Regions from separate parts of the Ureibacillus chungkukjangi genome, predicted to be linked through region 2. Evidence: predicted binding sites of a transcription regulator. Region 2 holds the regulator's gene; the other holds the start of a gene.
The links. Region 2 encodes NrdR, which represses ribonucleotide reductase genes. Its sites were predicted from a motif close to AACACNATATATNGTGTT; they were not measured.

Region 1 (15,843 bases), 370 kb from region 2:
GATTACTTTTTTTACTGGACTTGCGATGGCTTGGTCAATTGTAAAAAATGCAACCCCTGTAAAAGAAAGCACAGTGACCATCGCTATTAAAGAGGCAGTAATTAATGTCATTACTGTTCCCCTTATCAATTCTGAAGCCTTTGAAAAGGAAATTTCCGGTAGAAACCTTGTACAAAAATCAAGTATAAGTGCCACTGTAATGGCTGGAATCAAAATTTTCTTACAAAGTAAAATCAATATCTCAAAGATAAAGAGAATAACCGGGCTCCATGCAATAAATGAAAATACTGCGTTTAACACCACTAATAGTGATGTTAATATTGGCGTAATGGCTAAAAAGAAGTCAGATGCAATGTTGACTAAGTCCCCCATTAAGGAGAAAGCATCCATCACAGTTTGTCCAAGTGTTAGTACGAGAATGATTACAAATAAAGCATCTGCAAAGCTTTTAAATTTGGGTACAAATGCTTCCACTATTAGAAACAAAATCGTATAGATTACGATTAAAATGATGGATTGTCCAGCAATTTTCAATGGATCTAAAAAGATATTTAGTATGTCATGCATTGGCGTGTAGCCCCTTACTGAAGCTTTTCTAAAATTGACGATAAATCTGACAATATTTTTCCTAGTTCGCTAGTCCAATAAAATAACAGCACAATACGTATTGAGAACATTACGAGTTCGCCAAATGTTTCATATTCCTCTTCTTCAAAAATTGATTGAAAGAACAAGCCAAGCTGATAAAAAAGTGCAGAGTACACAAGCTGAGGTACATAAGGCACTGATTGAACATATGAAAGGAGCTGCTCTAAAAAAGGAATAGTGAGCGTCGACAATAGGAAATAGAGTAGTACGAAAAAAAAGATGACGACTATTATTCCGTGTAGTTTGCCGATGGTTTCTTTAATAAATATTAAGAGTAGCATTAGGATTACGGCGTAAATTAGAAATGTCATAGTTTACCTAATTTAAATTAAGCCATTGGAAGAATGTAAGAATATCGCCAAAGAAAAGCCGTAAAAATCGAATTAGTTCTGCTGTAATATACAGATATGCAATGAAAAATATAAAGAATGAAAATTCCTTTTTGCCGATTTGCTCGAAGAAAACATGAAGTAAGGCAACGACGAGCCCTACCCCCGCTACTCGCAAAACGTCCTGTAACTCCATCACGACGCCTCCTTGTGTAAGGCAATATATGAGCTTTTCCAAAAAAATAGACCTGTATCTAAAGAAAAAAGTCATCTAGTAGGAAGATGACCTTTTCATATAACTTATTATTAACTTCGCTCAAATATTAGTTGGCATAACAAAAAAGAGTGCAAACAACGAAGTCAAATTGACCCTTGTCTGCACTCCAAAATATCAAACTATCTGCTAATTACGCACGTGAAACGTATGAACCCTCAGTAGTGTTAATGATTAATTTATCGCCTTCGTTTACGAAGAATGGTACGTTAACCATTAAACCAGTTTGCATTTTTGCTGGTTTTGTACCGCCTGAAGCTGTATCACCTTTAATACCAGGCTCTGTTTCAGCAACTTCAAGTACAACTGTGTTTGGTAATTCTACACCTAACATTTCACCTTGGTAAGTTTGGATGTGAACTTCCATATTTTCAAGAAGATATTTTAACTCTTCTTCAATTTGTACTCCTGCTAATTCTGTTTGCTCGTATGACTCCATATCCATAAATACGTGAGCATCACCTTGTGCATATAAATATTGCATTTTACGGTTGTCGATTTGAGCTTTTTCTACTTTTTCACCTGCACGGAAAGTCTTTTCTGTTACGTTCCCATTACGTAAATTACGTAATTTAGAGCGAACGAATGCTGCACCTTTCCCTGGTTTAACGTGTTGGAAATCCAATACGCGGTATAATTGGCCATCGATTGAAATTGTAAGGCCAGTTCGGAAATCATTAACTGAAATCATAGATGTGTTCCTCCATTATAAAATAATTAAGTCTTTAGTTGAATGAGTTAATTTTTCATTACCCGTTTCTGTGATTAAAATATCGTCTTCAATACGAACTCCGCCAATTCCTGGTAAGTAAATACCCGGTTCAATTGTCACAACCATATTAGGTTCTAAAACTGAGCTAGATCTTGATGAAAGTGCTGGACCTTCATGTACTTCTAAGCCAATTCCGTGTCCTGTAGAATGTCCAAAGGCTTCACCATATCCTTTAGATGCTAAATAATCACGAGCAAAGCTATCTGCTTCAACCCCCGTCATACCCGGCCCTACTTTTTCTAATGCAAGTAATTGTGACTCTAAAACCGTATTGTACATTTCAACAAGCTTATCGGAAGGTTGTCCAACTGCAATTGTACGAGTGATATCTGAAATATAACCATTATATAATGCACCGAAATCAAGTGTGACAAAATCACCTTTCTCAATCACTTTGTCTGTTGCAACACCATGTGGCAATGCACTACGCACTCCACTTGCAACAATCGTGTCAAAGGAAGATGCTGTTGCCCCTTGTTTACGCATGAAAAACTCTAATTCATTCGATACTTCAAGCTCAGTTAAACCTGGCTTAATAAATTCTAAAATATGTGAAAAGGCATTATCTGCAATTTCACACGCAACCTTAATAATATTAATCTCTTGTTCCGTCTTTATCAAGCGAATTTTTTCAATTAATCCAGAAAGCGGTACTAATTCAGCTGTTAACTGCGATTTATATGTCTCATACATCGAATAAGTCATTGTATCTTTCTCAAAACCTAAAGTTTTGATACCCATTTTCCCAACTAGTTCAGCAACCTCAGTAAAGATGCTTCCTTCATGCTGAACGATACGGAAATTTTGAATTTGCTTATTTGCTTGCTCAGTATAGCGGAAGTCTGTAATAAAGACCGCATCATCCTTTGATACAATCGCTACTCCAGCAGTTCCGGTAAAACCAGTCATATAACGACGATTAAATCCGTTTGTAATCAGTAATCCATCAACATTTTGTTCTACTAATGCTTTACGTAATTTTTCTAATTTAATCATTTAGAGCTCCCCCGTTTACTGTTCTAAAAACTTTCTTAGTGCTAATTCATAGCCAAAAGTTCCTAGACCGCATATTTGTCCAACACATTCTGCAGCTAGCTTTGATTCATGACGAAACGATTCTCTTTTATGTATGTTAGAAATGTGCACTTCAATGACCGGCACATTTACTGCTGCAATTGCATCCCTTAGCGCAATACTGGTATGTGTATAGGCGCCAGGGTTAAAAACAATTGCGTTAACATCCGTATCTTCTGCTTCGTGGATCCAATCGATTAGTACACCTTCATGATTGGATTGTTTAAAATCAATCGTAGCATTAAATTGTGAGGCTAGGCTGATGCATTTTTCTTTTACATCATCCAAAGTTTCACTTCCATAAATTTCAGGCTCACGTTTTCCTAAACGATTCAAATTTGGCCCATTTAACACTAAAACCTTCATCAACATTCTCCTCTTTTTAACGGATAGGAAAAGATAAGTTATTATGGAGTTTTCGCAAGAAAGAATAGAATTTTCACACATTTGGAGATAAATTGTATTTTCTAGCGGAAATTACCACTTTTATTTTACCACAGAGTCCTTATACGGCAACTTATTTCGTTCACTATGAGCTCGATAATGGAAAACAGCGGTCTCAAATACAAATCGCGCAGTAATGACAATCGTCACCATAAACGGGATGGAAAGCTTTTTAAACGAAGATAGCTCTGCTGGTAAATCAAAAATGACCCATTCACAAATTAAGGCTAAAATTGCCCCAATTATTAGTGAAGTTAAAAAACTAGGAACCATTTCAACGAATTGCATTGCAAAATATAATAGAAGGGTTATTAAAAAAATGATTATCAGTAAAAATAGCCATTTCACTGACCAATGGCTAGCTTCTAGTACATTTAATCGCTTGGCATAGCCTACAGGACTCCATTTGATAAAATTAAACAGGGATAAGAGCTTTAAGCTAATCGTTAAGAAAATAGAAGCAAACAAACTTGTTAAAACCGCTAAATAAATCACAGACAGCACCTCTTTTTTTTTGTAAGTTTCTCCAATATTTAAAATTCGTATGCGTAAACGTAGAGGTTTCGTCGAAAATTTAGTACAATAGACGAGTTATAAGTTTTATATTTTGAGAGAGTGGTGTAGACCTTGGCTAATGAAGCACCTGTATACGGCGGACAAGCACTTCTAGAAGGTGTCATGTTCGGTGGGAAAGATCATACCGTAACAGCAGTACGTAGAAATGACGATTCAATTGAATATTTTTATGCAAAGAAAACGAAAAAACCGATTTATCAAAAACTGAAAAAAATCCCTTTTCTTCGAGGTGTTATTGCGTTAATCGAGTCATCCGGACTTGGTGCCAAGCATCTCCAATTCGCGAGTGAACGCTATGATATCGATCCAGGTGAGGAAGAGGACAATCAAGAAGAGGCTTCCAAGCTACAAATGATTTTAGGTGTAGCAGTTGTCGGGGTAATTTCCTTCTTATTTGCTAAATTTGTCTTTACCTTAGTACCAGTATTCTTGGCGGAATTATTCTCCCCATGGATTTCAGGGAAGTATCCCCAAATTTTCTTAGAAACATTTTTCAAGCTTATACTACTCTTAAGTTATTTATATATCATATCAATGACACCTTTAATAAAACGAGTTTTTCAATATCATGGTGCCGAGCATAAGGTTATCAATTGTTATGAAGCCGGCTTGGATATAACTGTAGAAAATGTCCAAAAGCAGTCTAGACTTCACTATCGTTGCGGGTCAAGCTTTATACTATTCACTGTAGTGATTGGTATGTTTGTCTATTTCTTTTTCCCTACAGACCCACTTTGGTTACGCGTAGTCATTCGTATTCTTTTGATTCCCGTAGTTCTTGGAATATCCTTTGAGGTATTACAGGCAACGAATGCCGTTCGAGAAATTCCTGTCTTAAAGTATTTAGGTTACCCAGGCTTATGGCTACAATTACTAACAACGAAAGAGCCTAAAGATGAGATGGTTGAAGTAGCTATTGCTTCATTTAACAAATTACATGAAGTTGAAAAGAATCCTGACCTTTCAATGCAATTACATCACGATTAATTATCCCGCATTTGGTAGACATACCAAATGCGTTTTTTTGTTAAATGCTATTTAAAATGCACTATTTACAATTTCCGACAGATTCGATAAGATTACCCCATTACACAAATAATTAGGGGTCTTGCAATATGGAAATGGATTTGTACAAAGTAATCATTATTATCTTTTTTGGTTTTGTTGGAGCTTTTATTAACGCAACTGTAGGCGGTGGTGGTTTAATTACACTCCCTGCCTTATTATCAGTTGGACTTCCCCCTTCAGCAGCTATCGCTACAAATAAACTTGCAGCTTCAATGGGAAATTTAACAAGCTCCTTAACATTTTTTAAAGCAGGAAAAATTGATATTAAGCTGCTCGGACCCATCCTTCCCTTTGTCTTTATCTTTTCAATGCTAGGAGCTTGGACAGTTCATTTAATGGATTCAGAGCTCTTAAGACCATTGATTATAGTCATGCTAATTGTTGTTTTAGTTTATACATTATTAAAGAAAAATTGGGGTCAGCTAGAGGAGAGAAAGCCTTTAGATTGGAAGCAAGGTACACTTTTTGTTGCGGGAATAGTTCTGATAGGTTTCTATGACGGATTTTTCGGACCTGGTACCGGATCCTTTATTATGTTCATCTTCTTGATTGCAGGCTTTGATTTTTTGCAGGCAGCCGGAAACGCTAAGCTACTGAATTTTATAAGTAATATTGCCGCTCTTATTATGTTTTTAATTTTGGGAGAAGTAGTTTTTACTTATGGTTTAATAATGGGGGTTTCAATGATTGCAGGAGCTTTCATTGGTACGAAATTTGCACTAAGTAAAGGTACCAGCTTCGTGAGAATGTTATTTATTATCATGACTGTGGTTTTAATTATTAAAAATATTTATGATTATTGGTTTGCTTAAAAGAAAAAGGCAATTTCCGTTTTTCGGGAAATTGCTGTAGGTTTGAAATAAAGTTTGATTAAAAACATCTTACAAACCCACGTCTTACGTAACTTAATAAGAACCCGTTTTGAAAAAGATTGATCAAAACGGGTTCATTATTTGTGAAGTATTATACAATTTTACAATAAAGTTTGATAATTATCTGTAATCCGCTCTTCAACTAACCACCTGTTAGCTTAATTGTTCTCATTTTAGGAATTTATTATCCAGAATATAAACACTACTATTAAGACACTTTCACAAGCACTTGTTCCAAGAACAAACTAGAGCCTTCTAAAATCTTCAAGTCCACTAAAGCCATAGTATTGTAGTTCCCAATTATGAAAGATATATTGAATGGAATGGCGATTTGTAAGCCTTCACGACATTTTAAGTCGATTTCTTTGGGAATACTATTTAAATTTTAATTTCCCTGTTATCAACTAGAAAGGTGATAAGCACGAATAATAAGAATGCTATTAAAAGGAAGCTTCCACCCACAATAAATAACACCATTACAAAGGTTTCATCAAGATTTAATGGATTCAAATTATACATCCACATTCCAACGGTCAATCCTGTAGCACCAAGAATTCCTAGGATACTGTGAATAGGTACAAGTCTTTTGTATTTAATTTTATACACCTTATAAAAAATTCCCCAAGCAAATACAGATAGCCACCCTACTAATAGAATATGAGCATGGATAGGTCTCATTGAATAATCCATATTACCTGACATCTGAGAACCAATAAAAGTACCGATTATTCCGAAAATCGCCGAAAACCGTATTAGCCTTAAACTCCAAGTTTGTTCCATCTATTTAATCCTCCAATTAATTTATATTTGGGAATAAGAGTGTGAAGGTTGTTCCCTCGTCAACCTTGCTATCAACTTTGATTTCTCCTCCATGCAAGTCAATGATTTGTTTAACAATGGATAAGCCTAACCCTGTACCGTCACTTTTTCTAGATGAATCTATTCGATAAAAACGGTCAAAGATTTGGGTGATAGCTTCCTGAGACATACCAATTCCAGAATCTTTCACCATGATAGTGATTACAGATTCACTTTTAAATAAGCTTATCCAGATACTCCCCCCATGAGCATTATATTTTATGGCATTTGTTATCAAGTTGTCCCAGACGTTGCTCATTAGTTCGGCATCAGCCTTCATGCGAATAGGTGCCAGATTATAAGAAACTTCAATTTCCTTTTCCTGTAGTCGCCATTGATACCTACGGATGGTTTGTTTTATTTGTTTGTCAAATTGAACCTCTGAAATCTTCATCGGATACGCTTTCTGATCAAGCGAAGTTAATAACAACAGTTGCTTCGTTAGATTGGAAAGCCGCTTTGATTCTTGATCAATAATTTGTAGGTACTCTTTTGATTCCGTTTCAGTTACACTTTGTGACAGTAGAAGCTCCGCGTAACCTTGAATATTCATTAGTGGAGATTGAAAGTCATGTGACACATTATTAATAAAGGATTTTCGAGCTTCATCATTATGCTGTAACTGCCTCTGCATGTTGTTAAAGCTTTCTGCTAATTGTCCAAGCTCATCATTACGATTAATCTTTAACGGATAAAGGAAGTTCTCACGTGTAATCTCTCTGGTCGCTTCCGTTAATTTGGTAATCGGTTGAATGAGATGCTTTGCAAACAGGATTACCCCACTAATGCTAACAACTGTAACCGCTACAAAAAACCATGCTAAAATCATATGAATATCAGAAAAGAGCAGTTTATTATTGGGACGTAAGAATAAACCGTATTGCTCTCCACTCATGGTGAATGGCACACCGACAGTATTCTTCACATCATTCGAGAAGTGTCCCATCATTAAAAACTTATGTGAAAAATGGCTCATGCCATGGTAGATTTCTTTGTCTAAGATTACCCTCATGGCTTCTTTAGGTAGTTCTGTCTTTGAAAAAGCATTGCCAAAATAAGCATCTTGCCCTGATTCGTTTATCACATATATTTGATACCCAAGATTGCCAATCGAATCTAAGAAAGGCTCCAAGGAAGAATGATTCGAATGCATATTTTCAAGATTTAATGTAATTGTTTGGGCGATTTCTACATTTTGCTGATCAATCTTCTGCTTTGTAGAAGACATGTAAATAAAATTGGCTACTATCATCCCAATCGTGACACTTATGATTAAAATCGATAGTGTTGCAATAATGAATTTCCGATACAGAGTTCTCATTTGGTAACCTCAAGCTTGTAGCCAATCCCTCGGACTGTTTGAATTTCCACCGATGCATGATATTTTTTCAAACGATCTCTAATTCGGTTTATATGCGTATTAAGAGTTTGTTCTCCGCCTTCATAATCAACTCCCCATACTTGTTCAACTAAAAAAGCTCTAGGTATAATCTTATTTGCGCGTGAGGCTAATAAACTTAATAATTCAAATTCCTTTAGTGGTGGAAGGACTGTTTCTCGATTGATCATTAATTCAAAGTTTTTCCGATCTATCGTGAGATTTCCTACCTTTAAGACCATTTCCATGGCACGTTCAACACGCCGTAAAACAACAGCAACTCGAAATAGGAGTTCCTTTACCTCAAATGGCTTAACGATATAGTCATCCGAACCCGCTAAGAAGCCTTGTTCTTTATCACCAATCTGTCCTTTGGCAGTCAGCAGTATAACGGGGATATCGTAGTCAGTTGATAATATCTTTGTCAATTCAAATCCATCCATCTCTGGCATCATCACATCGACAATCGCTAAATCAAAGTTTTTTTCTTCCAGTATATCCAAGGCTTCTTCCGCATGATTAGCTCTAGATACTTGATAACCTTCTCGACTTAAGTGTATAGATACAAGTTGTTGAATATAGACATCATCATCTACAACAAGAACCTTCATTATATGAGCCTCCTAAAAAGGGAGAATACAAAGGAAGTCCTTTGTATTCTTTTATCACTGTTCATTATGCTAGACTTGCTTTTCTTTTTCAAATAGTAGTATCAAAGCTGGTAGAAGCATTCCTCGAACTAGGAACGTATCAATTAAGATTCCAATTGCGACGATAAATCCAAAGACGAAAAGGTCAGCAATTGGTATTGTAGTCAACGCTGCAAAAGTTGCCGCAAGAATGATACCCGCAGATGATATGACACCACCGGTATTTCGGATTGCAATTTCAAGAGCATCTTTAACTCGATGTGTATTCCGCTCTTCAATGAATCTAGAGGCAAGGATAATATTATAATCTATACCTAAGGCCACTAAGAAAATGAAAGCATAGACAGGTACACGAGTACTTAAAGCTTCATAACCAAACAAGAAATCAACTAGAAAAATCCCAAGCCCTAAAGCAGATACATAAGAAAGTAAAATGGTCCCCATCATATAGATCGGCATTTTAAACGAACGAGTAAGGGTGAATAAGAGAATTAGTATTAGTAATGATTCAAGTATCACAATAGTAAAGATATCCTTCCTATTCACATCTCGTTCATCTACTAGCTTTGCAGTCACTCCGCTATAGTATGCTTCTCCAGAGATAGAAGCATCAGTTAATAGATCTTGTGTATCTTCACGTAAATCTTTAATTATATCCATCGCTTGCGTGGAATATGGACTCGTTGCTAAAACTACATTCAGCTTTATAGCTTTAGAATCTTCAGATTGTTCAGTCAAAAGTACGGACGCAATTTCTTCATCATAATCTTGAAGTTTGTCTGTAACAGCAGTAACCTTTTCTGTGTCAAAAGACTCATCACTTTCAATTACCAGTGTGGTAGGTGCTAGTTCCCCTTTGTCATATTTTTCCTCTACAATTTCATAACCCACTCGAGATGGTAAATCCTCAGGAAACTTTTTTACGGTATCAAATTCAAAATCCAGATTAAACATATTAAAAGCAGTAATGAGAAGGAAAATACCAACAATGCCTCCAGAAAAAACTGGTTTTTTCACTACAAAATTAGCAATTGGTCCCCAAATTCCGTGTTTTACTTCTTTGGCTTGTCCGTACTTTGGAACTTTCGGCCAAAATGCTTTACGACCAAATAGCGTAAATAAAGCTGGTACCAATGTGATCGACGCTATAATGATAAAGAACATAGCAAGTCCGAAAATCGGGGCAAAGTTTTGATAATCACGGAAATTAGCAAAGAATAAGACTAACATTGATGCTAACACTGTTCCACCAGCAAAAAATACAGGTTCTCCAATTGCACGCATTGCAAGTTTCATTGCTTCATATTTACTTTCAACCTTGTTAAGCTCCTCACGGTAACGGGAGAATACAAATAGTGAATAATCAATCACTGCAGCAAAAAGCAAAATACTCATAATTGAGGTTGTTGAGTTATTGATTTCTAACCCACCCACCCCTAGTAATGCGACACTTTGATTCACAACCTGATAGACAATAACTGTTGCAAGTAGAGGTATAAATGCAAGTAACGGTGACCGGTAAATCGCTATAAGTAATACTAATATAATTACTATAGTTGCAAGTAATAATACAAAGTCTGCTTGTTCAAATAACTTGAGTGTGTCCCCAGCAATTCCTGCTGGTCCAGTAATATAAAAAGACATATTTTCAAACTTCTCTGCAATCGTATTCCCTATCTCTGAAACCTTGTCATTGATGTCGGAATACTCACCATTGCCAAGACCCTGCTCTAATTCCATCGGAACAATCATCGTTGAGCCATCCTGAGAAATAAAGCCCTTTAACGCTTGAGGTGGAAGTGCACCTATGTCAACGATAGTCTCAATTCCTTTAATATCTTCTTCTACTATTCTATTTAGTATTTGTGTGACCTCATCGGTACTGATGTTGCCATTTTCATTATGGAACACAAGGATTCCTGGTGTCCCTTGCTCATTTGGAAATATCTCCTTTGTCTTTTTCTCAGCTAATATAGATTGTGCTTCATCTGGGAGCGATTGAAAATTAGTTACTTTATAATCTCCAAGCCTTGGTCCCGCACTTAATCCTACCATCACGACTAGCCAAGCGATAATCGTAATCCACATCCCACGTTTGGTTGAAACCCAATCTGTAATTGTTAATAACAGTTTTCTCAAAAATATGAACCTCCCTTAATATCTATCGTATATGATCGTACTAGTAGAATATAAATTTAATATCAACTTTTGATTACATTATGGAGAAACTGATGTTTCGTTTATACATTTATTTCTGATCCAGTTTTTATAGTCATTTTTATAAGATACCATTTCACTATGTCCTACCTAAAAAAGTAAGTACTTCTCTTTAATGAAAAACATTTAATAAGAAAAAGTTCATAGAACATAATTTATAGAAAAAAAGAAAATATAAGACTCCCCTCCTAACAGGTTTCGTTTTGGAACAACGGAAACTGCTCTCTATTATCGATAATAAAATTTGAATATCCCAACAAATAAAAATAGTTTCGTTCCAACTCTGAAAGAAATTCATTGTCTTTGTCTCGGTACTTTAGTACCTTTTAATCGCGTTGAACTACCTAGTGATGGAATATCTTGAATTTTAATCCACGGCTTATAATCGATACCTGTGATTTGTCCAAGACCTTCCTTCAACTTCTTTTCAATTGATGAAGAACGTTTTCTTTTAGACATTCATTTACTCACCTTTCCGTTTTCTGAAAAGACAAAAAAATAACCTCTTTAGTAAAAAAGAATACCAAAGAGGTTATTTTGTATCGAACTTTATTGTAAAAATCAAACTTTATTGTAAATCCACAATTGCCTTTTGTACTAGCTTTTTATAGTCCACATTTTAATTGGGCACCACAGCCTGTACATGTGTTACAGCCACCCAATTCTTCAACTGTGCCTTGACGACAAACTGGACAAGTATTTCCTACTTCAGATCCAATTGTTACGTTTGTAGTTGCAAGCGGTGCGATTGTATCAACCAATACTACTGTTTGTTTCCCTTTTGCTTCTTCTTCAAGAACTTCGTCAAATGCAAGTTGCTCATCATGAGAGGATTCTGCTTTTAATGTTAGTACTTGTGAATCTCGACTTCCATCGACATAAACTGTACCACCTTTTGCTCCACCCTTGTAAAGGCGCTCATACACTTTTTGAACCTGTTCAACCGTGTATCCTTTTGGTGCGTTTACTGTTTTAGAAATCGATGAATCTACCCAACGTTGAATAACACATTGCACATCCGCATGCGCTTCTGCTGATAATGCCATTGATGAAACAAACCAATCTGGCAGATTATTTTCATCTGCTTCTGGATGTGTTTCTAAATATTCTTGAACGATCTCAGCCTTTACTTCGATAAATTTACCTAAACGGCCTGAACGATAATAAACGAATGAGAAGTAAGGTTCAAGGCCTGTTGCCACTCCTACCATTGTCCCAGTGGAACCTGTGGGAGCAACTGTTAGAAGATGCGAGTTGCGAATACCGTTTTCCAGAATACCTTGGCGCACATGTTCAGGCATTTTTTGCATATAGCCTGTGTTAATGAAGGCTTGTCGTAATCGGCTCGTTTCTTCTTCTGTTTCACCTTCTAGGAATGGGAAACAGCCTCTTTCTTTCCCAAGCTCAGTCGACGTTTCGTATGCAGCTACTGCAATTGTTTCAAAGATTTTATCAACAAGCTCGTTACCTTCTGGTGAACCATATTCTTTTTCACAGTAAATAAGTAGATCGGCAAGTCCCATAACACCAAGACCCACACGTCGTTCTCCTAATGCTTGTTTACGGTTTTCTTCTAAGAAATAAGGCGTTGCATTAATAACGTTATCTTGCATGCGTACTCCGATACGAACTGTTTCACGAAGTGCATCGAAATTAACTGTTTTTGTTTCTTTTTCAGCAAACTGTGCTAAGTTCACCGCTGCAAGGTTACACACAGAAAACGGTGCGAGTGGTTGTTCACCACATGGGTTTGTTGCAACAACTTTTTGACCGTAGCTTCGTGCGTTTGTCATGTCATTTGCATTGTCGATAAAGAAAATACCTGGCTCTGCTGCATAAGTTGCACAGATATTAATTAAGTTCCATAATTCACGGGCTTTAATTTTTCGATATGTGCGAACTCCATAACCAAGAGCTTCCCATTCTCTTACATCCCCTACTTCATGCCATTTTTCATTGTAAATAGCCATTTCTTCTGGAGAGTAGTTTGCTACGTCCGGGAATCGTAATTCATAGTCACCGTCATTCTCAACAGCTTCCATGAAGTCTTTTGTTAATGTGACAGAGATATTTGCTCCAGTTAAGAACTCTGGATTGTGGACACTATAAGTTCCACCATCTCGTAATTTCGTTTCTGCTTCCTTAATGATAGATTCATTGAACCCACCTAAACCAGGAATCGCTTTATAATTAACAATGCCTTGATACATTGCTTCTTCTTGTTGTGTTAAAGGTTTGAATTTCAGTTTTTCATTCGCTAAAAGTGAGATTAGTTCATCATTCGTATTTTCGATTAGGAAACGAAGAATACGTGGATTTTGCATTTTAGAAATAATAAATTCTACAATATCCGGATGCCAATCTGCCAGCATTATCATTTGAGCCCCACGACGACTACCACCCTGTTCAACAAGATGTGTCAGCTTTGCAATGTCATCAAGCCAAGATACAGAACCGCTTGATTTACCATTTACGCCGCGCGCCAATGTGTTACGCGGACGAAGTGTAGAACCGTTTGTCCCAACTCCACCACCGCGACTCATAATTTCCATTACTTGTTTACGGTGATCACTAATGCCTTCACGACTATCTGCTACAAAAGGCATAACATAACAGTTAAAGAATGTCACATCTGTCTGAGAGCCTGCTCCATATAGCACTCGGCCGGCAGGGATAAATTTTAAGGATACGAGTTGTTCATAGAACTTCGCAAACCATTTTTCCCTATTTTCTTCTGTCTCTTCAACAGCAGCTAATCCAAACGCATTACGTTTTGCAATTTGTTCATAGAAAACTTCAAGAGGTTTTTCAATTACATCTAAGGAACGTACGATAACACCAGATTCTTGTTCTTTTGCGTTATCTAAAACATGGCGGTATTCTTCTTCGATTAAAATTTCAGCTTTCTTTGCTTCAAAATCAATTGATTGAATAAATCCTAATCCGCGAGCAGGAAATTTTGGATCTTCTTTAATTGTTAATACAACAAAATCTCCAGGCTTTAATGTTTTCTTTTCTGTATCCTTAAATGAATAGCGGTCAATCATTACTAATCTTGATACACCTTTATGCGTAATTTGCATATCCGGTGTAATCGGATGTACTTGAGGAAATTTCTCGATGTCTTTGTTTAATTGGTTTACGAGGATGGTTGTTTTCGTTTCTTTTGCCAATACCATCTGCCAGCCTCCCTTAATAGATAATACATCTAGTATAATCTACTTTTCTCAGAGCCACAACATATAGTGCTCGAGAAAATAGATTAACACTAGATGTAGATAATTTATTCACTAGAAAAGATTACCTTATAAAAAATATCATTTCAAGGGCTTGATTTTTTTAAAACTAGTTAAACTCCTTTAAATTAAAGACTTTTAACTCTATAAAAAATTTTCTGGTATGCAAGAAACGTACGTTCTTATTTTTTAAAATTCCATTCATCAGTTAAATATTTTGTTGCTTCGAGATTTTTTACGTATTGCATTTGTTCTTCAGTTAATTGATATGGAACTAGCTCAATATCCAATGCCTGCTCAAATCCTTCTTTAAATGCCTCAATACATTGCGAAATTGTAATTTCCTTATCAGTCAGTCTATTAATCGCAACAGCCTTTTCTGGGAGCTTCTGACGCATTTTTTCCTTTGCTTCTGCTGACGAAAATTTAAAAACAGATAAAAGCTTTTCTTCATCAAGATCTAGCAGTATCGCTCCATGCTGTAAAATAACACCTTTTTGGCGAGTTTGAGCACTTCCCGCTACCTTTTTTCCTTCAACAACTAATTCGTACCAGCTCGGTGCATCAAAGCAGACCGCGCTTTTTGGTTTCTTTAAGTCTTGCTGCTTCTCTTCTGTATCTGGAATACTAAAATAAGCATCTAAGCCTAAATTTTGAAAGCCTAGTAATAGTCCTTCACTTAGTACTCGATAAGCCTCTGTCACACCAGCAGGCATATCAGGATATTGCTCATTCACAATAATACTGTAGGTTAACTCACTTTCATGTAATACCGCTCGTCCACCTGTAGGGCGTCTAACAAAGCCTAGCTTCTGTTCTTTTATAATCTCTAAATCGATATCCTTCTCTGCACTCTGGAAATAACCAATTGATAGAGTTGCAGGATTCCACTCATAGAAGCGGATTACCGGAGGAGTTTCACCTTGACTATGTAAATCAAGCAACGCTTCATCTAAAGCCATATTATATGATGGACTACAAGGTCCTGAATTTATAAAATACCATTTTGATTTCATTTCATCATCTCCCTTAGACACTAAATATCATTTTATCAAACTGATTGGACTAACGCCACTTTCTCTTTTATAATGGAATATGAAGAAAGAAAGGAGAAATATTGCAGTGACTGTACTTTATACAATTGCTATCATACTAGGTGCTATCATCGTATACGTTCTAGTAAATACACTGCGTCTTAAAAAAGCAGTGACAAACTTAGATCAAGATCAATTTATACAAGGCTATCGAAAAGCACAGCTAATTGATGTGCGTGAAGTGAAAGAATTTGAAGCGGGGCATATTTTAGGTGCACGTAATATCCCTTCAACTCAACTTCGCCAACGCTATAAAGAAGTCCGTCCAGATCTACCAGTCTACTTATATTGCCAAAATGCAGGTCGTAGCGCACGTACTGCACTTTTCTTAAAGAAAAAAGGCTATAATCAGG
Region 2 (15,843 bases):
CACTAGGAAGTAAACAAGCTGGTGGTCAAAATAACTATGTTCGCCAATTGGCATTATCCTTAGAAAAAATTGGCTATGCAGTAGATGTGGTTACACATTGGTGCTTAGAAGACGCTCCCCAAATAGAACCTTTCGGCAAGGCAAGTCGAGTTATCCGTTTAGAAGCAGGAAAAAAAGGTTTCGTCGACAAGAACGAATTATTCAATCTGCTTCCTAATTTTTATAATGAAATGAAAAGTATAATCGATTTATCAGAATACGAACTTGTTCACACACACTATTGGTTATCGGGTGTGCTTGGTCTACAGATTAAAAAGGATTTCCATTTACCGTGGTTCCACACAAACCACTCCTTAGGAATTGCAAAGGAATTAGGAACTGGTGTCCAGGATAAAAGACGTCTTTACTATGAAGATAAAATTTTGTCAGAGGTAGATCAAATTATCGCTACAACTCCAAATGAAAAGCAATTAATTCTTGATACGGTCACATCACCTTCAACAATTCATGTAGTTCCAATAGGTGTTGCAGAAACCTACCATCACTTATATGATAAGCCTTTTGATTTCGGGAATTATTTTTTATTTGTCGGACGTTTAGAGGAAGCAAAAGGCATCTTCGTACTAATTCAATCATTCCGCGAATTAGTGGAGAAAAAGAAAATCTCAAAAGACATCAAGCTGCTTATAGCAGGTGGCACCACATCTAATGTAGATGTAAAAAATCATTATCCAAAGGATCCAAAAATGAGACAAGCCATCAAAGGACTAGAAGATCACATCAAATTTTTAGGTCCACAAAATGAACAGGAGCTTGCACTACTATTTAAAAATGCTATAGCAACTGTAGTACCTTCTTATTACGAATCCTTTGGTATGGTGGCAGCCGAAGCACAAGCATGTGGCTGTCCGGTCATCGCTTCAAAAGTAGGCGGTCTGAAGGACATTGTCATCCCAGGTAAAACAGGGTTGCATGTAACAAAAGGCAGTATACCAAAGCTTGCAGAATCAATGCATTTACTATTAACTAAGCCGCAGATTGTTAAAGAGTTAAAAAATAATGCGCGCAAGTTTGCACAGCGTGAATTCAAATGGCAGCTTATCGCAAAAAAAATCAAACATCTTTATGAGGTGACATTATATGAAACTGTTAGGTAGTGCAATATTAGCAACCGACCTTGATAATACATTAGTCGGTCATAAAGAAAAATTAGACCAGCTTTGGTACTACTTTAAAACACAAAAAATCCCTATTTCTTTAATCTATATCACTGGTAGACACTATGATTCGGCGGTGAAGCTTATAGAAGAACACCAGCTACCTAGACCTAGTATTTTGATCTGTGATGTAGGAGCTTCAATCTATATTGGCCCTGATCTAGAAGAGGATGAACAGTGGCGCCTGATTACATCTGCTGATTGGAATCCCGAGCTAATATTAAACGTAACCAAGCAATACAAATATCTTGAACGTCAGCCATTACCAAATGATTATCGTCTATCCTTCACCATTGAGAATGATCCAGGCTATGTAAAGGAAGTAGAAGAAATGTTAAAGCTATATTGCTTAGCCTTCTATTTAATGTATAGCTCAAACAAAGATGTTGATATTTTACCCTCACATACTAATAAAGGGGAAGCCTTAAAATACGCTCTTCAAAAATACGCACCAGAACAATTCCGAATATTGGTTGCCGGAGATTCAGGAAATGATATCGATATGCTTCGTTTAGGATTACCTGCAGTCATTGTAGGTAACTGCCAGAACGAAATTAAACGATATCGCTATCTGCCAAATGTTTATTTTGCCAAGGATTCCTTTGCATCAGGAATACAAGAGGGCTGGGAGTATTTCTATCAATCAGCCTATTAAATCACACTAAAAAAACTTGGATGAAAAATTAATTTTTTCATCCAAGTTTTTCATTTTATTTATTTGCTTCAGCTGTAATCATTTCTAAGAAGCTTTCTAAAGAAACAGTTTCAGAATCCTTTGAGCCGTAACGACGAATGTTAACATCGCCAGCTTCCATTTCCTTGTCACCTAATACAAGCATATAAGGAATTTTCTTCATTTGTGCTTCACGGATTTTGTAGCCTAGTTTTTCTTCGCGATAATCCATTTCTACACGAATGCCTGCTGCTAGAAGCTTTTCTTCCACTTGTTTTGCATAGTCAAAGTGAACTTCGTTTGATACAGGGATAATTTCCACCTGAACTGGTGCTAACCAAGTTGGGAATGCCCCTTTGTATTCTTCAATTAGGAAGGCAATAAAGCGTTCCATTGTTGAAACAACTCCACGGTGAATAACTACTGGTCTATGCTGTTTACCATCTTCTCCAACATAAGATAAGTCGAAGCGTTCCGGTAATAAGAAGTCAAGCTGAACTGTTGATAAAGTCTCTTCTTTACCGATAGCAGTTTTAACTTGAACATCTAATTTTGGACCATAGAATGCAGCTTCACCCTCTGCTTCAAAGTATTCTAGCCCTAATTCATCCATCGCTTCTTTTAACATGCTTTGTGCCTTTTCCCACATTGCATCATCATTGAAGTATTTCTCAGTATCCTGAGGGTCACGATAAGATAAACGGAACTTATACTCTGTTAGGTCGAAATCTTTATATACATCCAGCACCAGTTCAACTGTACGCTTGAATTCTTCTTTAATTTGGTCTGGACGAACAAAGATATGAGCATCGTTTAAAGTCATCCCTCGAACACGCTGTAAACCAGATAAACCACCTGAAGATTCATAACGGTGCATTGTGCCAAGCTCTGCAATACGAATTGGCAACTCGCGGTAAGAGTGCATGCTGCTTGCATAAACCATCATATGGTGAGGACAGTTCATCGGACGCATTACTAATGTTTCGTTGTCCATCTCCATTGGCGGGAACATATCCTCTTGGTAGTGCTCCCAGTGACCTGAAGTTTCATATAAACGTTTTGAACCAAGAACTGGAGTGTAAACGTGTTTGTAGCCTAGGCGCAATTCCTTATCGACAATGTAACGCTCTACTGTACGACGGATTGTTGCACCGTTTGGTAACCAAAGTGGTAAGCCTTGACCAACAGTTTGTGATAATGTGAATAGCTCAAGCTCTTTACCGATTTTACGGTGATCACGTTCCTTTGCTTCTTCAAGCATTTGAAGGTGGTGCTTTAAATCTTCTTTGTTAAAGAAGGCTGTACCGTAAATACGTTGAAGCATTTTGTTATCAGAATTCCCTCTCCAATAAGCCCCAGCTAAAGACAGTAACTTGAACTCTTTTAGTTTACCTGTTGATGGTACGTGAATTCCACGGCAAAGGTCGAAAAAGTCACCTTGATAATAAATTGAAACTTCTTCGTTGGCCGGGATTGCTTCTAAAAGCTCTAATTTGTACTCATCATCAACTTCTTCATAGATTTTTTGCGCATCATCACGTGAAACGTTTTTACGCTCAATCTCAATGTTTTCTGAGATGATTTTTTTCATTTCTTTTTCGATTTTCGGGAAATCGTCAGCAGAAATTGGTTCAGGCGCATCCACATCATAGTAGAATCCACCTTCGATAACTGGACCGATACCAAGTTTAATACCTGGGTACAAACGTTTTAATGCTTGTGCAGTTAAGTGGGCAGTTGAGTGACGTAGGATCTCTAAAGCTTCCTCTGATTTTGGTGTAATAATTTCAATTGCACCATCTTCTTCAATTGGTGTTTTTAGATCGATTAATGCACCGTTTAATTTACCTGCTAATGCTTGTTTTTTTAGTCCTGGGCTGATTGAGCCTGCCACTTCTGCTGTTGAAGTACCACGCTCAAATTCCTTTACTGCGCCATCTGGGAAAGTTAATTTAATAATTTCTGACATGTCCATTTCTCCTTTTCATTCTAATTTTGGCAGAAGGTGCATGTAAAACTCCTTAAATGCTACGCTTCCTGATTCTGATTGATAGTCATACGTAATCAATTTATTTTTGCCAAAATAAAAAGCGCCATCCCTATGAAAGGGACGACGCGTATGCTCGTGGTTCCACCCTTCTTCCTTCCGATACCTATGTATCAGACGAAGCTCTAGGTCGGTTAACGTACCGAATACGTTAGCGGATTATCCCCGCTAATGCTCCAAGGTAGTAAAGAATGTGTTCGTTACTAGGAAGCTTGCAGCCATGGCTTCCCTCTCTTTAAGTCGTTTCACAAACCTATTGTCCTTATCAAAGCATTTAGATATTGATTAATTACAATGTAGTATACGCTCGAAGTTTTAAAATTGCAACATTGAAATAAAGTTTTTTTACTTTTAGGTTCTTCGATTCATACCTTCCATTTGAATTGGCGTAGTAGTCGCTTTAATACGTTCCATTATTCGAGCTGCTTTAACTACCTCTACACCACCTTTTTGAGAATTCGCTAAGTGATTTTCAAGTCCATCATAATCAAAATTAGATGTTATAAAGGTCGGTAGCTCTTCTGCCATACGATAATGTAAAATCGTACCTAAAATTTCGTCACGTGTCCAAGTAGAAAGAGTTTCTGCACCCAAATCATCCAGCATTAAAACAGGCGCTTTCTTCACAAAATCCACCTTTTCTTGAAGTGAATTATCAGAGATTGCTTGCTTCATTTCGCTTAGGAATTCAGGAACGAAAACTACTACAGAGCGTATTTTCAAGCTAGCTAATTCATTTGCAATGGCACCGAGCACAAAGGATTTCCCTACACCAAACGGGCCATAAATATAAAGACCTTTTGAAGGTAATTTACCCGTTTCCTTTACTTTTTTGATGAACTTAGAAGCTAACTCTGCCACATCCATCTGTGAATCATTTGTTAATAAATCTTTTACTCTAGCTCGTAAAACGTCTTTAGGCATATACATACTCGAGATCATTTTCGCTGATTCACGTCTCTCCTCTTCAATCAGCTTTTGTTCACATTTGTAATACTCAATTTCAATTGAATTACGAATAATTGAGAGCTTTGGTACAAAACCATTTAAGTAATTCGTACAATTATCCGTATTATCGCAACCGCAGCAAGTAGAATTCTGGCTAATGTACTCAGATAATGTTGTTAAACCTCGCTCCACCATATCTTTATTGACAACTTGGTCATTTTCTTGTAAAAACTTTTGAACTTGAGCATTTTCTAAGATTTCCTGTCTCATTTTTTCATATCGTTCTTGAAAAGAAGGCATTTTTATCACTCTTTTAAGAGCTTCATTTATAGGTTCGATTTTAGTTCACCTCTCCATCTGATTGTCCCAACGCTTCTAATATCTTTTTACGTCGTTCCTCAGTTGACTTCTGTTTTTCGATATCCGGCTGCTTCGTTTCATCCTGTTTGTTTCGTTTATAGAACCATTCTGGAATTATTTCTTTACTTTGGCGTTGTTGATTTTTATAGCCTGTACCGCCCGATTTCGAGCTTTGTGGTTTATTGTCGTTTTCATTTTTCCATTTTGTATACTGATCTCTTTCAGTTCGTGCTAATTCCATAGCCTCTTTAGCCGTTGTTAAGTTCTTCCGCATCCAATGATCTGCAATTCTTTCCACATATTTTCTTGGAAGCTTCATATCAGTTGTCAGCATTACATATTCAAGCAACACATTTACCACACCAACCGGCATACCGTGCTTCATGATTAGATCCTCTGCAAGCTCTACTGATGATGGCAATGGTTCTTTTCCGTTGTTGATATCTCTCAACACTTGAAGTGGAGGCGTTGTTTCTAGATAGATTTGAAGATCCTGCTCCTTAGATGCTTTTAAAGGTATTTGTGGACTTTCGCCTTGAATAAAGGTTTTCTCCATTTTTGGTGCATCCTTTGAAACAGTTAGCTTATAGTAATCTGCAGCTGCCTTTTTTAATCGATCATTAGAAATTTTCATATTATCATCAAGAGCTAAAATAACAACCTTTTGCATATCCAATGGCGATAAATGATAAAGAAAGGCAAGCTTTGCAATTACCTCCTTCACTTCAGCTGTAATACTACTGGCAGGAATAAGGTTTTCCGATAAGCCAGACATTAATAAATTAAAATCAAACTGCTCAAAGTAAAAAGGATATTCCTGCTTTTTGCTGACACTCATCTCTCCAAAATCCTTTGGAACATTCATGTGCACCGGCTTGTACACATCTATAAATGAGCGGGAAACTTCATTAAACGAATCCTTATTAACCGCTCTTGTAAAGCGTTTTCTTAGTTTACGGTATGCCTGTTCCCCAATTTTAGAGAATAAGAACATTGAAAGTAACGGATCCTGAAAAAAAGCAGGTGCATCAAGAGGCCGACTTAATTCATATATAAATCGGCGACTATCTTCTTCATCCTTACGCCATGTCCTAAGTAGTCCTATCGCCTCAAGGGCAATTCTTGCTTCGAAAATTTTCCCTATTGGCATATTTAATACATTCATCAAATAATAATGGGTCATTGGCTGAGTATTATGTAAATCTTCCCCTTCTGCCCATAATGTTAAATAGAGACTAATTGGTTCAGGTCCTGTTAAGGGTTGATAAAATAATGTTAGTAATTGACGTTCATTAGTTGATAAAAAATGAGGGAGACTGATCTCAAAATGATCCGTTGGCTGTACTTCTTTATACAAATGAACCATTTAATTCCCTCCATAGCTTTATTTTTTCAAATCTGACTGACGTTGAAGCAGTTCTTTCATTTCTGCGATAAATACATTTATATCTTTAAATTGGCGGTAGACAGATGCAAAACGAACATAGGCTACCTCGTCTTCTTTTGCGAGTAAGTTCATAACCTTTTCCCCCACATCGTCTGAACGCACTTCGGAGTTGCCGATTCTTCGTAAATCCTTTTCGACAGACATCGCAATTCCTTCTAAAGTGTCTAAGGATACTGGGCGTTTTTCACAAGCTCGAATAAGACCGCGCAATACTTTTTCACGACTAAATTCTTCCCTCGAACCATCTTTTTTAACAACGATTAAAGGTGTTTCTTCAATTTTTTCAAATGTTGTAAAACGAACACCACAGGATTCACATTCCCGGCGGCGACGTATTTCTTTATTATCATCAACAGGTCGTGAATCTACAACCCGTGTTCCATTATATTGACAAGCTGGACATCTCATAGTAATTCTCCCGTCTCACTCTATTTCATAACACTATTATAACAAATCTCATTTATATAGAAAAATAGCAGTTAATTTGTGCTCGTAATAGTAAATTTTAATATATTTCACAGTAGAAAAACATGGTTTTCTTAAATATTTCTTTTTTGAACGAAACGGGAATCATGGGAAATTTATTTTTATGAGGGGGTTGAGTTGGGGTGGGGGTTGAAACTCACTTCCAATCCGAATTCCATCCATAACGAGTTTCATTCCACTTATGAAACTCACTTCAATCCTGATTTTCTCCAACAACGCGTTTCATCCCAGTTAAATAAAAAAAGATAGGAGCAATAAATACTCCTACCTTCGTGTATTATTTCACAATTATGCGTGTACTGCTTTTAATGCTTTAACGATTTTCTTAGTTAGGTCAACTACGCGTGCAGAGTAGCCCCACTCGTTGTCATACCAGGCAAGAACTTTCACTTTGCGTGAGCCCATTACCATAGTTAACTGACCGTCAATTGTTGAAGAATAAGTTGTAGTGTTGTAGTCTGTTGAAACTAATGGCTCCATTGTGAAATTTAAAATTCCTTTTAATGGACCTTCACTTGCTGCTTTGAAGGCTGCATTTACTTCTTCAATTGTTACGTCTTTTTGTAGATCTACTACAAGGTCAACTAGAGAAACGTTTGAAGTTGGTACGCGCAATGCCATACCGTGTAATTTACCTTTTAGTTCAGGTAATACTAGTGATAACGCTTTTGCTGCACCAGTAGAAGTTGGGATAATGCTTTCTGCACATGCACGAGCACGGCGTAAATCCTTATGTGGATTATCTAAGTTCTTTTGGTCATTTGTATAAGCATGAACTGTAGTCATTAAACCATTTTCAATACCAAAAGTATCATTTAATACCTTTGCTACTGGAGCTAGACAGTTTGTTGTACAAGATGCATTTGAAATTACATCATGTTTGTCGATATCTAATAGCTCATCATTCACACCCATAACAAGCGTAATATCTTCATTTTTACCTGGAGCAGTTAAAATAACCTTTTTTGCACCAGCTTCTAAGTGCATTGCTGCTTTTTCACGATCATTAAATTTACCAGTTGCCTCAATTACAATATCCACACCTAATTGTTTCCATGGTAATTGTAGTGGATCACGTTCACTGATTAATTGTACATGTTTACCATTTACGATTAACGCATTCTCTTCAGTTTCAACCGTTCCTTCAAAACGACCATGATTTGTGTCATACTTAATTAAATGTGCTAACGTTTCTGCTGGGTAACTTGCATTTATCGCAACAATATTTAATCCCTCTTGAGCAATCGCTTGGCGGAAAACCATGCGTCCGATACGGCCAAAGCCATTAATAGCAATAGAAACTGTCATTATTAAAATTGCCTCCTATATTTGAAGTTTATATTAGTTAATTTTCATCTTGTAATTAGTATAACACATTTACGCAAAAGGTGAACACAATTTAACCAAAATAAAGAAGTTTCTATATTCTGAAAAGTCGACAATTATTTTTGAATCCAGTAGTTATAATCACTGTGATACTTTATATAACAGTAGTTATAGTTTTTCCTACCCATACTTAAATATTCTGAAACAAGAAAAAGGCCGACTCATAAAAGTCGACCAATTGTATAGCATATTTGGTTAAATAATCCGCCTAAAGTACAAGATTAATGTATAAAGCGCTAAATAACGTTCCAGTTACGCAATATAGTTTCTAATTGCTGAGCCGTTTCTTCGATTGTCCCATTATTATTTATAACCGCGTCTGCCCCTTGCTCTTTTACACTAAGTGACAGCTGTGTTTGAATACGTGCTTTTGCATCACCTTCAGATAATTGGTTTCGCTCCATTAAACGCTTTAGCTGCGTTTCTTCCGAGACTGACACAACCAATATCTTCTCAACAAAATGCTGTAATTTACTTTCAAACAATAATGGAATATCCATAACAACTGTTTTTTCACCATTCTCAACATGCTCGTCTCGTTGACGAAGCATTTCCTGGCGTATTGCAGGATGGATGATGCCGTTTAAAACTTTTCTTTTTACTTCATCATTAAATATGATAGCACCGATTTTTTGACGATTCATAGCTCCATCTTCTGTTAAAGCATCTTCACCAAAAGCCTCTACAATTTTTTGCAGGGTAGATGTTCCTGGTTCTACAACAAGTCGAGCAACAACATCTGCGTCAACTATAGGTAAACCATATTCCTTTAACATATTGGCCACGGTACTTTTACCGCTCGCTATACTGCCTGTTAACCCAATAATCATTCCCCATACACACCTTTAATGCTGACATTTCGGACAATATACCGAAGTACGTCCGCCTAATATCAATGATTTTGTAGCCGTATTACATTGTGGGCAAGTTTTCTTCCCGTACATTTTTAAACGGTCCTGCATCCCGCCAGCCTCACCGTTTATATTGCGGTAGTCTGAAATTGTTGAGCCACCCATTTCAATACTTTCCTGTAAAATCGTTCGAATCGCCTCAAACAATTCAATTTTTCTTTTTTTACTAATGCGATTTGTTTTTCTAGCAGGATGTATGCCCATTTTAAAAAGAGCTTCTGTTGCATAAATATTGCCACAGCCCGAAATGACCTGTCCATCCATAATCACTTCTTTAATGGGTTTGTTTTGATATTTAGACTGCTCACACTTTTCTAAAAAGAAATCACATGCCCCTGTCTCAAAAGGCTCAGGTGCCATTAGAAGCAGTGGTGGATGCTCCTCAACTTTTCTTATAAAGCGAAGCTCCCCAAAACGTCGAATATCCGAATAAACTAACAGGTCCCCAGTCTCCAGGGTAAATATGGCATGTACATGCTTACGAAACTTATCTTCTGTAATTTCGCTTAATGCTTGTACAACAAACCATGCTCCAGACATCCCTAAATGATTCACAAAAAGAAACTTCTCTTCATTTTTTTCTAAATGAAAATAAATATACTTTGAGCGACGGGTAATTCTTTGAATCAGCATTCCTTGCATAGCCTCTTCAAAAAGATTCGGCTCTATATTTTTGACAATGCATTGCTTGCCTAGTCCAAAAGAGGTGTAGATTGTTTCAGAAAGCTCACATTTAGTAATGAGCTTCCCTTCAACTGCAGGCACCAGTGCCCGAACAACCCCTTCTACCTCTGGTAATTCAGGCATAATTCCACTTCCTTATTTTGCATCGTACCAGGTTTGACCATAATTGAAATCTACTTTTAATGGAACAGCTAGTTCAATGGCATGCTCCATTACTTCTGGTACAATTCTTTCTAAAATTTCTATTTCTTCTTGCGGTGCTTCAAAAATTAATTCATCGTGCACCTGTAGTAATAGCTTTGACTTTAATCCTTCTTCTTTTAAGCGAGCATCCATATCAATCATCGCTTTTTTAATAATATCTGCTGCACTACCTTGAATTGGCGTGTTCATAGCAGTCCGCTCTGCAAAGCTTCGCAAGTTAAAGTTTCTGCTCGTAATATCCGGTAAATAGCGTCGACGATTTAATATTGTTGTGACATATCCTTTGAGCTTCGCCTCTTGAACAATTGTGTCCATATATTCCTTAACACCTGGGAAGCTTTGTAGATATTTCTCGATAAAATCGGCTGCTTCCTTACGCGTAATATTTAAGCTTTGCGATAAACCATAATCACTAATTCCATAAACAATTCCAAAGTTAACTGCTTTTGCAGCACGTCGCATATTCGAGGTTACATCTTCCTCTGATACATGGAATACATCCATTGCAGTACGTGTATGGATATCCATCCCTTTGTTAAACGCATCTACTAAATTTTCATCATTGGACATATGAGCTAATACACGTAATTCGATTTGTGAATAGTCTGCTGCAAATAAAATCCAGCCTTCTTCAGATGGAACAAACGCCTGGCGAATTTTTCTACCTTCCTCCAAACGAATCGGGATATTTTGAAGGTTCGGATCTGTCGAGCTTAATCGACCAGTAGAAGTTAATGCCTGTTGGAAACGAGTATGCACCTTGCTGTCCTCACAGTGTACCTCTTTAATAAGACCTTCAATATAAGTAGATTGTAATTTGGCTAACTGACGGTAATCTAGAATAAATTGAACAATTTTATGCTCGCTTTGTAGCTTCTCTAATACATCAGCAGCTGTTGAGTAGCCCGTTTTTGTTTTCTTAACAACTGGAAGTGCCAACTTTTCAAATAAGATGACACCTAATTGCTTAGGAGAATTAATATTAAATTCCTCTCCAGCAAGGTCATAAATTTCTGTTTCAAGTGCAGCAATTTTCTTCTCTAAGTCTGCTCCCATATTTTCAAGAGTCGGGATATCTACCTTGATTCCCTTACTTTCCATAGACCCGAGAATCGATGCAAGCGGAAGCTCCAAGTCGTAATATAGCTCAAACTGTTCATTTTCTCTTAGCTTCTCTTCAAGAATCGGCTGTAGAGACCAAATAGCATAGGCTTTACGACTAACATGCTCACCTAAAACCGTTTCTTCAGGAATCGTCCATTTTGCACCTTTTCCATAAATCGTTTCATTTGCTTGGACATCCGAATAGCCAAATTCCTTTGAAATTGTGGCGATATCATCACCTGAAATGGCTGGATTTACAATATAAGCTGCAAGCAGCATATCAAATTCAACACCACGCAAGGTTACACCAACACGATTTAAGATAGCCTGAGCTGCTTTACTATCTGACATGTATTTCTTTTTTGTTTCATCCTCTAACCAGTTTTTAACTGCTTCATTTTGCTGCATTGCTTCAAAGGAAAGATAGAACGTTTCTTCACCATTTGTAAAGCCAAATCCTAAAACTCGACAAGAATGATAATGTTCATTTTCAATTTCTACATGAACAGCCATGACATCCTTTAGCATATCCTCTGTTACTTCTTGCACAATATTAAAATCTAGTTCAGCAGTTTCCTTTTCTTCTACCTGGAAATCACTTTTTTCGATTAACGATTTAAAAGAAAGCTCTTGCCATACATTTAATAGTTCTTCCTCATTTGGCCCCGGATAATTTAAATCCTCCAAAGTGATATCAATAGGAGCTTCTGTAAAAATTGTCGCTAGCTGTTTAGAAAGCTTTGCTTGTTCTTCGTTGTCCACAAGCTTTTCTTTCATTTTCGACTTTTTCATTTCTTCGATTTGTTCATATAAAGCTTCTACAGAACCATATTCCTTTAATAATTTGATGGCCGTTTTTTCTCCTACACCCGGTACACCTGGAATATTATCAGAGGCATCTCCCATTAAACCTTTCATATCAATGATTTGAAGAGGAGAAAGTCCGTACTTTTCTTCAATATGGGCTGGCGTGTATTTTTCAATATCCGTCATCCCCTTACGAGTGATATAAACAGTTACTTGATCAGTGGCCAGCTGTGTTAAATCCTTGTCACCTGAAACGATGATGACATCCATCTGTTCGTTAGCAGCTTGCTTTGCTAGGGTACCAATAATATCATCCGCTTCGTATAGTTCCTTTTCGTAACGCTTAATTTGATAAGCATCGATTAGCTTTCGTATATACGGAAATTGCTCTGAAAGCTCTGGTGGCGTTTTTTGTCGTCCGCCCTTATACTCACCATAAGATTCGTGTCGGAAAGTGGTTTTCCCGGCATCAAAGGCTACTAGCATTTTGGTTGGTTTCTCTTCTTCTACTATTTTTTGCAGCATAGTTGTAAATCCATATACAGCATTCGTATGAATTCCACTATCATTTGCTAGTAAAGGCAATGCAAAAAACGCCCGATATGCCAAACTATTTCCATCTAGTAATAATAATTTATCTTTACCCATTAAACGCTCTCCTTCATAATTACAACAATTCTTTATTTACATATAAATAGTCTCTATTTTACTTTATCCTTTCAACGACCTTTTTTCCATTATAAAACACGTATCAGCCGAAATTACGACCAATACGTGTTACGAAAATTCTACAAAAGAATTAGTTATGAATTTTAGGAGTTTGATTGTTTGATAATCTAGGATAGAAGATTTCCTCGTAAATCACTGTTAGTAAAAATGCATTCATAAAGGCAAATACTAAATAAAGGGGCATCCCACCAAGATCATGTACCATTAAACTGCGAGCAAAAATTTCTACGAATCCAACCTGTGTGAAATAGAAAATCATTCCTACACCAACCTGCCAAATTGGACGCTTGTCTTTTCTAGTTTCAAATTTCAATACTTTTTTAAAGCTATTTCGTACATCCTCTACGATGTATAGTGAAAGACCCAGTATAACGACGAATAATACAGGTATATGTAACAACTCAATTTTTAACCAAGAGTATGGAGTTGCATTAAAAATTGAAGTTATAGAACAAGACATTATGAATGCTAGAAGTATATTTTGAATCAGTTGGTTCACCTTTTGCAACATTCATTCCTCATTTCGCTAAATTTACTTCTTTTATAGTACAACAGATACTATATTAATGAAAAGTAGTAAATTATGTATCTTTCAAACTATTTTTTAACAACAAAGCCATAAAAAGAGGTATAACCCAATCACTTAATAGGTTATACCTCAACATATTAGTTTACTTTCAAATTATTATAGGAGCACTTTCCACCTTCAAATGCATAGAGGCCCCACATACCATGTTGGAAGGTATCATCTTGTACGGTCAATAGATGCTCATCATTTATATATAAAGATAAATTATTATCTATTGCTTTCACCTTTAAATGATACAACTCACCGTGCTGCCATTTGAAATCTGTAGATGCTAAAACGGTTGTATCAAAGTTCTTTAAACCAATAGCTACCTTGTTATTAGCCTCAAAGCCTGCATAATAGAACTGTTCTGTACCTAATGATCTAAAGAGAATTCCATGAGAATTTCCTTTTTCTGGAGTTATTTTCGCTTCGATGATAGCATCCTCCATATAATAATGCCCGGTGTAGCTAGAGCAATCTTCATCGCTTTCCATTACCATTTTATCCTCTTCAATTGTCCAATTCCCACGCTGATGAGCAAAGGGTGTCACACATTTAAACTCAACCACTTGTTTATTAAAGTCAATTTCATATGACGGCTTACCATAGATTCGAAACTCATCTAAAAAGATTTTACCGAATGCCCTTTTTGTTCGAGAAGAGTCGGAATGAATCATCAAACCTACCTCTTCTATTAAATCACCATTTGTATCTGGAATGGTAAATTCAATCGTTTGCCAAATATTATTCCCGATAATCGGTTCTGCCGTTTTAATGATTTTTTTATCAGATGTTGTACGTATATATGGTGTTAAAACGATTGCTTTTCCATGTAAACGCTCTATCCTAACCTTCATGGAAACCGTTTGCCCACTATAGGCAGTTGGCGCAAAGGTTGGGGAATATTTTTCATCCATGAAAAGATTTCGCCGGTAAAAGGTTCTATAGAATACTGTTGATAAATCTCCTTGATACATTCGAAAAACAATAATTTCTAAGGATCCACTAGTTGTATATCCTTTGTTTTCCGAATTACGCAAAAATGTTTTAAATGGATAGCTAGTACGGAAGCCATGAGTTGAGCCTGGCAAAGTAAAGTCAAAATAAATTTCCTTCTCTTTATAGCTTTTTACTAATTCAGCAGGCGCTTCCTTATTTGCTTCCCGATAGCCTAAAAGGGCAACCTGTTTTGCAAATGTAGGTAAATCCACGATATTTAAATAGCCCGAAACACTCGATGCAACGATGGAATCATTAATTGGCTTGCGATAATTAGGAGCAATTCCATCTATCCCATTTAATGCTCCAACAATTGATCCTACAGTACCTGCATTACAATCGGTATCCCAGCCGCACATTGTAGCTATTTCAATTGTTCGGCTAACATCCCCTTCTCCGTAAAGAAGTGCTAAGATACATAATCCTGCGTTCGGAATAATATGGCAAACACCGCCATACTTATCGTATCCCCACTCATCCTCAAGAAACTGGCGACAAGCTCGGAAATCATCAGGATTATTTTTATGAAACTCCATTACAGCATGAACTACTTTTGTATAAGTACTTTCTTCTGGAATTTGTTTTAATGCCTCCTGGATAATTTCGTGGACATCGCTCTTGCCAAAAGCCAGCGCTATGCATGCTGCAATAAATCGAGCTCCGTATATCCCGTTTCGATCGTGGGATACACTTGCTGCAATTTCAGCATATTCTGCAGCCCGCTCTGGATTATTCGGGAAGATTAAGCCAAAGGAATCGATAAATATCTGACCTCCGATTTGCTCTGCTAAAATCTCGCCATTTTGTTCTATTGACCCAGAGCGGTGTGCTGTTATGCCATTTTTCAAATTTAAATAAGCTGTATGCTCGGTACTGATTTGGTCACCCCCCCACCAAATCATCCCTAGTCCTTCACGTAAATAGTTTAACCATGTTTTTGCAACGTCCTGTGGCTCTAACTTGCGGTCCTTTGCATGATCAAGCAGTGATCTTATAAAAAATATTGGACCGTTTGCATCGTCATCAGCTGAAAAAACATTATAATCCTTCACATAATCCGTAATATCTCCAAAGACATCCTGAATCATTTCCGCGGTCCATTCAGGTGGCTCCACTGGTGCACCTAACCGTATACCAGCATTCATCGCTAAAATACTTGCATATACTTTTTCTAAATAATCGTTTGGGATCATCATATGGCCCCCCCATTAATGCCCAATAATTCCTTCCTGTTTCCGAATGATTTGTAAATCCTTTTTAATAATTTGTT

Region 1: the regulator NrdR is predicted to act here: its motif matches at 14,393-14,410, upstream of LG296_RS11560 (vitamin B12-dependent ribonucleotide reductase).

The regions. Positions count from the first base shown of each region.
Region 1 is NZ_CP085009.1:2,319,924-2,335,766, forward strand. Features, by position in the region: gene LG296_RS11490 (stage III sporulation protein AE) at 1-567, opposite strand, end outside; gene LG296_RS11495 (hypothetical protein) at 582-959, opposite strand; gene LG296_RS11500 (stage III sporulation protein AC) at 967-1,173, opposite strand; gene efp (elongation factor P) at 1,385-1,942, opposite strand; gene LG296_RS11510 (Xaa-Pro peptidase family protein) at 1,958-3,019, opposite strand; gene aroQ (type II 3-dehydroquinate dehydratase) at 3,035-3,463, opposite strand; gene LG296_RS11520 (hypothetical protein) at 3,584-4,036, opposite strand; gene LG296_RS11525 (DUF1385 domain-containing protein) at 4,220-5,104, shown strand; gene LG296_RS11530 (TSUP family transporter) at 5,233-5,997, shown strand; gene LG296_RS11535 (hypothetical protein) at 6,436-6,837, opposite strand; gene LG296_RS11540 (cell wall metabolism sensor histidine kinase WalK) at 6,854-8,236, opposite strand; gene LG296_RS11545 (response regulator transcription factor) at 8,233-8,904, opposite strand; gene LG296_RS11550 (MMPL family transporter) at 8,974-11,082, opposite strand; partial or broken gene LG296_RS11555 (hypothetical protein) at 11,358-11,619, opposite strand; gene LG296_RS11560 (vitamin B12-dependent ribonucleotide reductase) at 11,766-14,339, opposite strand; gene LG296_RS11565 (biotin/lipoate A/B protein ligase family protein) at 14,579-15,412, opposite strand; gene LG296_RS11570 (rhodanese-like domain-containing protein) at 15,519-15,843, shown strand, end outside.
Region 2 is NZ_CP085009.1:2,685,949-2,701,791, forward strand. Features, by position in the region: gene LG296_RS13305 (glycosyltransferase) at 1-1,157, shown strand, start outside; gene LG296_RS13310 (HAD-IIB family hydrolase) at 1,141-1,872, shown strand; gene thrS (threonine--tRNA ligase) at 1,928-3,859, opposite strand; gene dnaI (primosomal protein DnaI) at 4,289-5,185, opposite strand; gene LG296_RS13325 (replication initiation and membrane attachment family protein) at 5,226-6,611, opposite strand; gene nrdR (transcriptional regulator NrdR) at 6,630-7,100, opposite strand; gene LG296_RS13335 (glyceraldehyde-3-phosphate dehydrogenase) at 7,467-8,486, opposite strand; gene coaE (dephospho-CoA kinase) at 8,801-9,394, opposite strand; gene mutM (bifunctional DNA-formamidopyrimidine glycosylase/DNA-(apurinic or apyrimidinic site) lyase) at 9,410-10,282, opposite strand; gene polA (DNA polymerase I) at 10,295-12,922, opposite strand; gene LG296_RS13355 (DNA polymerase I) at 13,074-13,514, opposite strand; gene LG296_RS13360 (ADP-ribosylglycohydrolase family protein) at 13,670-15,769, opposite strand; gene LG296_RS13365 (ADP-ribosylglycohydrolase family protein) at 15,782-15,843, opposite strand, start outside.